3 regions of the Synechococcus sp. OH30 genome follow, and region 3 is predicted to be linked to each of the others. Evidence: predicted binding sites of a transcription regulator. Region 3 holds the regulator's gene; each other region holds the start of a gene.
The links. Region 3 encodes NtcA, which controls nitrogen genes in cyanobacteria. Its sites were predicted from a motif close to GTANCNNNNGNTAC; they were not measured.
Positions count from the first base shown of each region.

Region 1: NW830_RS04055 (ferredoxin--nitrite reductase) is a predicted target of NtcA. The motif match lies at 1,881-1,894, and genes of this name have one in related genera.
Region 2: NW830_RS00590 (DUF4278 domain-containing protein) is a predicted target of NtcA. The motif match lies at 1,942-1,955, and genes of this name have one in related genera.

Region 1 covers NZ_JANSIP010000002.1:244,653-247,928, forward strand. The annotation lists gene mutS (DNA mismatch repair protein MutS) at 1-1,629, opposite strand, end outside; gene NW830_RS04055 (ferredoxin--nitrite reductase) at 1,951-3,276, shown strand, end outside.
Region 2 covers NZ_JANSIP010000001.1:107,078-110,353, forward strand. The annotation lists gene NW830_RS00585 (cation:proton antiporter) at 1-1,791, opposite strand, end outside; gene NW830_RS00590 (DUF4278 domain-containing protein) at 1,988-2,404, shown strand; gene NW830_RS00595 (methyltransferase domain-containing protein) at 2,688-3,276, shown strand, end outside.
Region 3 covers NZ_JANSIP010000003.1:252,353-255,628, forward strand. The annotation lists gene leuB (3-isopropylmalate dehydrogenase) at 1-924, shown strand, start outside; gene ntcA (global nitrogen regulator NtcA) at 1,030-1,701, opposite strand; gene NW830_RS05490 (M61 family metallopeptidase) at 1,850-3,276, shown strand, end outside.

The sequences.
Region 1 (3,276 bases), on a different contig from region 3:
AGGGGTGATGAAGCGCTCTTCGTTGGTGAGCGTCTGCTTGCGGATGTACTCCTTGGGCACCTGCTGCGCCTTGGCGCGGCTGATGCTGAGGTAGTAGCCAAAGGCCTTGTTGAAGCCGACTTTGAGGGTGGGGATGCCGGTGCGCTCGCGCTCGGTTTTCTCCAACTGGGCAATCCACTGGCGGTCTTGCTCCACCTGCTGCCGCAGCCTGTCCAGCTCCGGATCTACGCCAGGCCGGATCAGCCCCCCTTCGGTGAGCACAGGGGGCGGGGAGGGCAAGAGGGTGTGCTCGATGCGCCGGCCCAGGTCAACCAGAGCGGGATCCACCTGCTGTAGGCTCTGCAGAAGGGGAGTTTGGGCTTCGGCCACCAGCTCGGCCAGTTGGGGCAGTTTGCCCAGGGAGGAGCCCAGGGCCACCAGCTCGCGCGGGTTGGCGGTGCCGGAGGCGACGCGGTTGGCCAAGCGCTCCAGGTCGTACAGAGAGTCTAGAAGGGATCCCAGGCGGGTGCGCAGGGAGGGGTTTTCCAACAGCTCCTGGATGGTGTCCTGGCGAAGGCGGATTTGCTCTGGATCCCGCAAAGGCTGCAGCAGCCAGCGGCGCAGGGTGCGCCCGCCCATGGCGGTGCGGCTGTGATCCAAGACCCAGAGCAGGGATCCGACAAAGGCCCCCTCGCGGATAGTCTGGGTCAGCTCCAGGTTGCGGCGGGTTTGGGCATCCAATATTAGGTAGTCGGTGAGCTGGTAGGTGCGGGGCGGGCGCAGGAGCGGATGGCCTCCCTGGGGAGAAGGCTGCACCAGGTTCTTTTGCGTTTCTTCCAGATAGTGGAGCAATCCCCCCGCCGCCCGAATGGCCAGGGGCAGCCCCTCGCAGCCCAAGCCCTCCAGGGAGCGCAGGCCATAGGTCTGCAGTAGGTTGTCCCGCGCCACCGCCAGCTCAAAGGGCTCCGCCGGGCGCAGGGTATAGGTGTACTGGCCGGGTAGGCCCAGGGGAGCGTGGGAATCTCCAGGCCGCATCAAGCCCAGGCCCAGCCCTTCCTCGGTGGGCAGCAGGATCTCCGCCGGCTGCAGCCGGGCCAGCTCCTGTTCTAGCTGCTCTTGCCCCTCACTCTGGCAGACCCAGAACTCGCCGGTGGAAATGTCGGCGTAGGCCAGGCCCCAGGCGGTTTGCTTGGAGCCTCGCAGGCGGACAATGGCCGCCAGGTAGTTATTTTGCCGCGCCTGCAGCAGCTCCTCTTCGATGACCGTGCCGGGGGTGATGACCCGCGTCACTTCCCGCCGCACCAAGCCTTTGGCTTGATCCGCCGGCTCCATCTGGTCGCAGACGGCTAGGGCATAGCCTTTGGCCACCAACTGGGCGGCATAGCGGTCAAAGGCGTGGTAAGGGATCCCGCACATGGGCACCCGCCCGATGGCCCCTGCCTCTCGCCCGGTGAGCACCAGCTCCAGCTCCCGCGACACCAGTTGCGCGTCCTGGAAAAACATCTCGTAGAAATCCCCCAGGCGGTAGAGCAGGATGGCGTGCGGGTATTGCCGCTTCAGCTCTACGTAGTGCTGCATCATGGGGGTGAGCAGGGCGGGATCCACCTGCAGGGCATCCCAAGTGGGCTCAGGGGCAGCGGAAGAAGTCATAGCACCAATGCTTCAGGACGGCTCTTCCAACCCAAGCTAGTCGGCTTCGGCCATTTATGATCTTCCCCCTCTCCCTGGGCAGGGCGGTGAGGGCAAACTGCCTGTGGCCAAGGACAGTAGGAGGTTTGCGATGGGGGCCAAGCACCGTCATCGGGAGTTGACCCGGAGACACCCTGGGGGCAAGCCAGGCGGATCCGCTATGCGCTCCTCGCAAGTGAGTTATGACAAAACGGCATAACTTGTTACGAAGTGTAACGGCAAATACCAAAGTTAACGGTTGGCCATCGCTAAGGTAGCCGGTGTTCCCCTACGGCAGCGACGATGGCGAACCAATTTGAGCGCCTCAAAAGCGAAAAGGACGGGCTGGCGGTCAAAGCCGAGCTGGAAGCGTTTGCCCGCATGGGCTGGGAGAACATCCCTGAAGACGACCGGGATCACCGCCTCAAGTGGCTGGGGATCTTCTTTCGCAAGCGCACGCCCGGCCAGTTTATGCTGCGGCTGCGCCTGCCCAATGGGATCCTGACCAGCGGCCAGATGCGGATGTTGGCGGCGATCATCCATCCCTATGGAAAAGATGGCGTAGCCGACATCACCACCCGGCAGAACCTGCAACTGCGCGGCATCCCCATCGAGGAGATGCCCCAGATCTTGGGCTACTTGAAGGAGGTGGGCCTGACCAGCATCCAGTCGGGAATGGACAATGTGCGCAACATTACGGGATCCCCCCTCGCGGGCATTGACCCAGATGAGCTGATTGACGTGCGCGGCCTCACCCGCAAGGTGCAGGACATGGTAACCAACAACGGCGAGGGCAACCCTTCCTTCACCAATCTGCCGCGTAAGTTTAACATCGCCATCTGCGGTTGTCGCGACAACTCCGTTCATGCGGAGATCAACGACCTGGCATTTGTACCGGCCTTCAAAGCGGGCAAGCTGGGCTTCAACGTCTTGGTGGGGGGCTTTTTTTCGGCCCGCCGCTGTGCCGAGGCCATCGGGCTGGATGTCTGGGTGGATCCCCGCGATGTGGTTCCTCTGTGCGAGGCGGTGCTGCTGGTCTACCGGGATCACGGCCTGCGGGCCAACCGGCAGAAGGCGCGGCTGAGGTGGCTCATTGACGAGTGGGGCCTGGAGAAGTTTCGGGCGGCTGTGGAGCGGCAGATTGGCCATCCGCTCTCCAGGGCGGCGGAAAAAGATGAGGTGGTCTGGCAGAAGCGGGATCTCCTGGGGGTGCATGCCCAGAAGCAGCTGGGCTTGAACTTCGTTGGCCTGCACGTGCCGGTGGGACGGCTGAATGCCCTGGAGATGATGGAGCTGGCCCGCCTAGCGGAGGTATACGGCTCCGGGGAGCTGCGGCTGACGGTGGAGCAGAACGTGCTCATCCCCAATGTGCCCGATTCGCGGGTGGCGCCGCTGCTTAAAGAGCCGCTCTTGAAAAAGTTCTCCCCCAACCCGGGGCCCTTGCAGCGGGGGCTGGTGTCCTGCACGGGCAATCAGTTCTGCAACTTTGCCCTCATCGAGACCAAAAACCGCGCCGTGGCTCTAATGGAAGAGCTGGAAGCCGAGCTGGAGATCCCGCAGACGGTGCGCATCCACTGGACGGGCTGCCCCAACTCCTGCGGCCAGCCCCAGGTGGCCGATATCGGCCTC
Region 2 (3,276 bases), on a different contig from region 3:
GGCAGGGATCTGGGCTGCCGGCAGCAGCCAACTGACGGGGGTGGGGATCAGGCAACTGGGGTAAGGAGGACGCAAATCGCGGTAGTGGCTGCTGCGAATGGCCAGAATCTCCTGCTGAATGACCCCTAGGGGCTCGCCCAGCTTCAGCAACACGTGGCTGCACAGCCCCAAGCTGGCCTCAAACTCCGGGTGGACGACCTCTCTGGCCCCTAACTGATAGAGCTGTTCGATGTCCTCTTCGTGGGTGGCTCGCACCACTACCTCCAGGTGGGGCGCCAGTTTCAGCGCTTGTTTGAGGCAGAGGCGGGTGCTTAGGCGATCCGGCAGGGCAATCACCAGGGCGCGGGCATGGTTTAGGCCAGCTTTCTCCAGCACCGGGGCACTAGCAGCATTGCCGTAGAGATAGGGGATCCCCTGCGAGCGCAACTGTTGGATGACCCGTTCTGAGGAGTCAATTACCAAAAGGGGATGGCGGCGGGCTTGCAGAATGCGCACCACATCCTGCCCCACCCGACCGTAGCCGCACACTACCACGTGGCCCTCTTGGGGAGCTTTGGCATCCAAGTCGCGAGGCTGCTCGTCGGCTGCTAGCCAACGGGACACAAAGGGGATACCTTGCAGTTTCCTCAGCAGCCCCGGCGCCCCCTTGAGCAAAAAGGGAGTAACAAGCAAGGTAACAGCGGTGGTGCTGACGATGAGCAAGTACAGTTGCCGCGACACCAGCCCCAGCGCCTGCCCCTCGCTGGCCAGGACAAAGGAAAACTCCCCAATTTGGGAAAGGCCTAGCCCCACCAACACCGCTGCCGGGAGGGGATAGCCAAACAGCCCCGCTAGAGGCGCCACCAGGCAAAACTTGCCCACCATCACCAGCCCCACCAGCCCTAGAATCAGCATCAGGTGGTCGGCAATAAAGTGAGGATCGATGAGCATGCCAATGGCGGCAAAAAAGAGGGCGGCAAACACATCTCGCAAGGGCTCTACGTAGGCCAGGGTTTGGTCGGCGTATTCCACTTCTGAAATCATCAACCCGGCCAGGAAGGCCCCAATCTCGCTGGAAATGCCCAGCTGCTCTGTCAACAGAGCAATCCCCACACAGAGACTGATCACCCCCAGGAGGAATACCTCTTTGCTCTCTTGCTGGGCCAATAGCCGCAGCAGAGCAGGCACCAGCCAAATACCACCCAGCACCGCCCCTACGCCCACCAGGCCAATTTCTGCTACTGACTTAGCCAGGGATCCCGCCAGCTCCGGCAGAGGAGCGTCCAAAGCCGGCAACACCGCCAGCATTAGCCCTACTGCTAAATCCTGCACGATCAAGATCCCCAGCATGGCCTGGCCCTGGGGCGTGTCCATCTGGTTAGTCTCGGTGAGGCTTTTGAGCACCACCGCCGTGGAAGACAAGGAGAGCACTGCCCCCAAAAAGATCCCCTGCACGGGTGTCAGCCAGCTGCTAGCCACCGCCAGCACCGCCGTGATGGCAATCGTGAGACCAATCTGCAGAAGACCGCCGCCCAGGGCAATCCCACGCACTTGGCGCAATTCTTTGAGGGAAAACTCCACCCCCAAGGTAAACAGCAAAAAGGTCACGCCAAACTGGGCCAGGGTTTCCACCTGCACCACCTCTTTGATCCACCCCAACCCTGTCGGCCCCACTAGGATCCCGGCCAGCAAGTAACCCAAGAGCACCGGCTGCCGGAGCAGTGCAGCGAGAAACCCTCCTGCTGCCGCTGCTGCCAGCACTGTTGCAATGTCCAGAATTAGGCGAAAGTCTTCCTGCACAGGGACGCTCACCCCGAAATTTGTAGCCGATCCTGGGAGCTCTTCCACGATACTGCCTTCTTCAGCCCCCTGGACAGATCTCAGCCTCCTCCAGGCCAGCAGGGGCAGTCGCGGGGAGGGTGGCTAAAATTTGTTAAAGGTTACATAGAAAACCTCAAAACGGTAGCTTATAATACGGAAGTAAGGAGCTACCCCAAAGGAGGCGAAAATGACGAAACTCTCTTACCGTGGCGTTAGCTACACCCCCTCACCGACAGCGGCAACTGTTTCCCCGGGCAAAGTGGGGGGCCGCTATCGGGGGCTGGACTGGCGGTTCCGCCACCTGACCAAGCCGCCGGTTTTGTCCACCAACTTGGACTTTCTCTACCGGGGAGTAGCCTCTCGTTCCCAGGCTGCCGAGTCAGCAGCAGCTCCTAGGCGTTTCCACGCTTTGGATGAGCTAGCTCGCTTCCTAATGGCGGGCCACCAACGCGCTATTCGAATTCGGCAGCAGGCAATGCTGGTACGCGGTACAGAACGGGTTGGCCTGCATACCAACGTGCGCAACTTCTGGAACCGTATCCAAGGGAAAGTGCACCCCACCTTCCGCTTAGATTACGACCGCACACGAGTTAGCCTGAGCTAGTCCTCAGGCAAAAGGATTCCTAGGGGGTGGGACTAAGGCTCCTTCTGCAGCTAGCAGGTGGGCAAGGTTTGGCTACTTTGAACTTCCTAGGAGAAGCAGAGAGGCCCCGAAAAGGACAGGAGGTTGCTCTTCGAGGCTATAATGCCCTAGCAGGCTCTTGGAGTCCATCTGTTGCCGTCTTACCGGGGGCAGCAGAGCTGTGCAAGAGCTAAGCAGGGATCGCGCCAAAGCCTGCTCCCTTTAGCAGTCTAGAAGGGTCGGTCGCCCTCGACCCGAGTAATTGATGCACCTAATGCTTTGGATTCTGGCCCCAGCTCTGCTCCTAGGGGGAGGACTGGTAGCCTATGTGCTGACTGCCCGTAAGTATCGCTCCCCGGAATCCGTAGCCCGTGCCTACGACGAGTGGACGCGGGATGGAATCCTGGAGTTCTACTGGGGCGAACATATTCACCTTGGCCACTACGGATCCCCGCCGCGGCGGAAAAACTTCATCCAGGCCAAACACGACTTTGTCCACGAGATGGTGCGCTGGGGCGGGCTGGATCGGCTGCCGCCGGGGACGACGGTGCTAGATGTGGGCTGTGGCATTGGCGGCAGTTGTCGCATCTTGGCCCGCGACTATGGCTTTGTCGTAACCGGCATTACCATTAGCCCCCAGCAGGTGAAGCGGGCCCAAGAGCTCACCCCCCCTGATCTCCCCGTCCGGTTTCAGGTAGCGGATGCCCTCAACCTGCCCTTTCCTGACGCCAGCTTTGACGTGGTCTGGTCCATTGAGGCGGGGCCCCACATGCCGGACAAGGCCCGCTACGCCAGCGAGATGCTGCGGGTGCTCAAGCCAGGCGGCATCCTGGTGGTGGCGGACTGGAACCAGC
Region 3 (3,276 bases):
GATGCTGTTTACCTGGCAGCAGTTGGCGACTTCAAGTACGACGCCCTGCCGCGGGAGAAGCGCCCTGAGCAGGCTTTGCTGGGCTTGCGGGCTGGCTTGGGGCTGTTTGCCAACTTGCGTCCGGTGAAGATCTTTCCGCCCCTGGTGGAGGCCTCTTCCCTCAAGCCGGAGGTGGTGGCCGGGATCGACCTGGTGGTGGTGCGCGAGCTCACCGGTGGCATCTACTTTGGTCAGCCCCGCGGGATCTTCGTCGATGCCCAAGGATCCCGACGCGGCGTAAACACCATGGTCTACACTGAGGCCGAGGTGGACCGCATTGCCCGCATGGCTTTTGAACTGGCCCGCAAGCGGCGGCGCAAGCTCTGCTCGGTGGATAAGGCCAATGTGCTGGAAGTGTCGCAACTGTGGCGGGAGCGGGTCAATGCCGTGGCAGCGGAATACCCTGACGTGGAGCTGTCCCATCTGTATGTTGATAACGCCGCTATGCAGTTGGTGCGCTGGCCGAAGCAGTTTGACGTCATCCTGACAGAGAACCTCTTTGGGGATATCCTCTCCGATGAGGCAGCCATGCTAACTGGCTCCATTGGCATGTTGCCTTCCGCCTCTTTGGGAGCTGCCGGCCCTGGTCTATACGAGCCAGTCCATGGCTCAGCTCCCGATATTGCCGGTCAAGACAAGGCCAACCCTCTTGCCCAGGTGCTCTCTGGGGCAATGCTGCTGCGCTACTCTTTGGATCAGCCCCAAGCTGCCGACCGCATCGAACAGGCCGTTGAGACAGTTTTGGCCCAGGGCTACCGCACCGCCGACATCTACTCGGAGGGGATGACCCTTGTAGGCTGCCGCGAGATGGGAGAAAAGATCCTGGCCGCCTTGGCTCAACAGCAAGCCTCTCCCCAAGAACCGCCCTCAGCCGCCGGCGGTTAAGTAGGGGTTTGCTTGCTGCTGCCTCCCTCTCCTGCAGGGAGGGATCACCCCGCCAACCAGTGGTGCGGCCATTCCCGGAAACGGCCGTGGGGCCAGGTCCTCCTCCTAGGCAAAGCGATAGCTTAGCTGGATTGGGTCGTGGACAGTGATCTTTTTCTTGTGGATGGAAATGTAGTTCTTCTTGCGCAACTCTCCCAAGAGACGGGTAATGGTGACGCGGGTTGAGCCAATGGCTTCGGCAATGGCCTGGTGAGAGAGCTTGAGGTCGATGGTCACGCCATTGGGACCGGGCACGCCGAAGTCGCGGCAGAGGATCAGCAAAAAGCTAACCAGCCGGGAGGCCATGTCGCGGTGGGCCAGTGTTTCAATCATCATCTCTGTCTGCAGGATGCGAGAAGCCAAGCTCTTGAGCAGCAGCATGGCCAGCTCAGCGTTCTCCCGCACAGACTTTTCCACCTGCTCGATGGGCAGAGAGAGCAGCTCGACGCGAGTGAAGGCTACGGCATGATAGAAGCGGTCGGAGCGCTGCCCGGTAATGAAGGAGAGCACCCCAAAAATGCTGTTTTCCCGCAGGAGGGCGACAGTAATTTCCTCCCCCATTTCGTACACCCGCGACAGCTTAACAGCTCCCTTGACCAAAAAGTAAACCCGCTCCGCCGGATCGCCGGGGAGGAAAATGGTCTTGCCACGTTCAAAGGTTTCGATAACTGGAGGATGGTGAGGCCCTCCTAGCTGTTTAAAGGCTGCAATGAGAGATTTTTCTGCAACGGCCACCACGGGATTCGACAACCTCTCAAGGTCAGTTTATCTCTAGGATCAACTCCTAAACCCAGATCAAGCTGCCTACGATTCGAAGACTACCCTAGACTCTGGATATCTTTGTAGCAATAGCTACATTTCTCTTGTTGCGGTAGGGGAAGATCGTATGGGGATTGCCACCCTCTCTCGCCATAGCCGCCAGCACTTTACAGTACGGATGCCAGAGCCAGCCAACCACCTTTTGGAGGTGGAGCTGCAGATTCGCGAAGTGGAACCGGAGGTGCCTCTGCGGCTGCGGCTGCCAGTGTGGACGCCGGGATCCTACCTAGTGCGGGAGTATGCCCGCCATGTGCAGGAGTTTCAAGCCCTGAGCGAGCAAGGGAGCCCTTTGGCCTGGCGAAAGGTTGATAAAAACACCTGGGAGGTCAATCCAGCGGGGTGTTCGGCGGTCACCATCCGCTATCGGGTCTATGCCTATGAGCTGACGGTGCGCACCAACCATCTGGATCTCACCCATGCCTATTTCAACGGGGCAGCGCTCTTTCTCTACGTGCTCGGCCGCGAGCGGGAACCCTACACCTTGACGGTGATCCCTCCTCAACCCGACTGGCGTGTCGCCACCAGCTTGCAGCCCTTGCCCGCCGCTGAGGATCCCAATGCCGGCTGGTCGTTCCTGGCGGCAGACTACGACGAGCTGGTGGATAGTCCGGTGGAGGTGGGCCTGCACCAGTTGCGGTCGTTTGCAGTGGAAGGGATCCCGCATTACTTCGTGGTCTGGGGAGCAGGCACCCTGGATTTGGAGCAAGCGGTGGCCGATGCTGAGAAAATTGTCCGGGCCACTGCAGCGTTTTTTGGCGGGTTGCCCTACGACCGCTACTGGTTTATTGTGCATTTGTCCCCAGGGGGATTTGGCGGCCTAGAGCACAAGTACAGTGCTACCCTCAACTATTCTGGCCTGGAGCTGCATCAGCCCCAGTCCTACCGCCGCTTTTTGGCGCTGCTGGCCCATGAGCTTTTCCATGCTTGGAACGTCAAGCGGCTGCGCCCTCTGGCTTTGGAGAAAATTGACTACAACCAAGAAAACTATGTGGACTGTCTGTGGTTTTGCGAGGGGGCGACCAGCTACTACGAAAACGTGATCTTGCTGCGGGCAGGGCTCCTCACCGCCAAAGAGTTTTTACAGATCCTATCTGAGCGAATTGGCCAGCTGCAGCGTACTCCGGGTCGGGCCGTGCAATCGCTGCAGGAGTCCAGTTTCGACGCTTGGATCAAGCTCTACCGTCCCCACGAAAATAGCCTCAACAGCCAGGTTTCCTATTACCTAAAGGGCGCTTTGGTCTGCTGGCTGCTGGATCTGCACATTCGCCACCTTTCGGGGGGCCAGGGATCCCTGGACACAGCCATGCGGGATTTGTGGCAGCGCTTTGGCCGGTTTGAGAAAGGCTACACCCACCAAGACCTGCGGGAGGCCTTCGAGCGGGCAGCCGGCGCCGATCTTGGCCACTTTTTCTCTGCCTACGTGGAAGGTACGGAAGAGCTGGACTACAACGCTTACCTCCACCCTTTTGGCCTCACCCTTAAAGCCCACTTCAG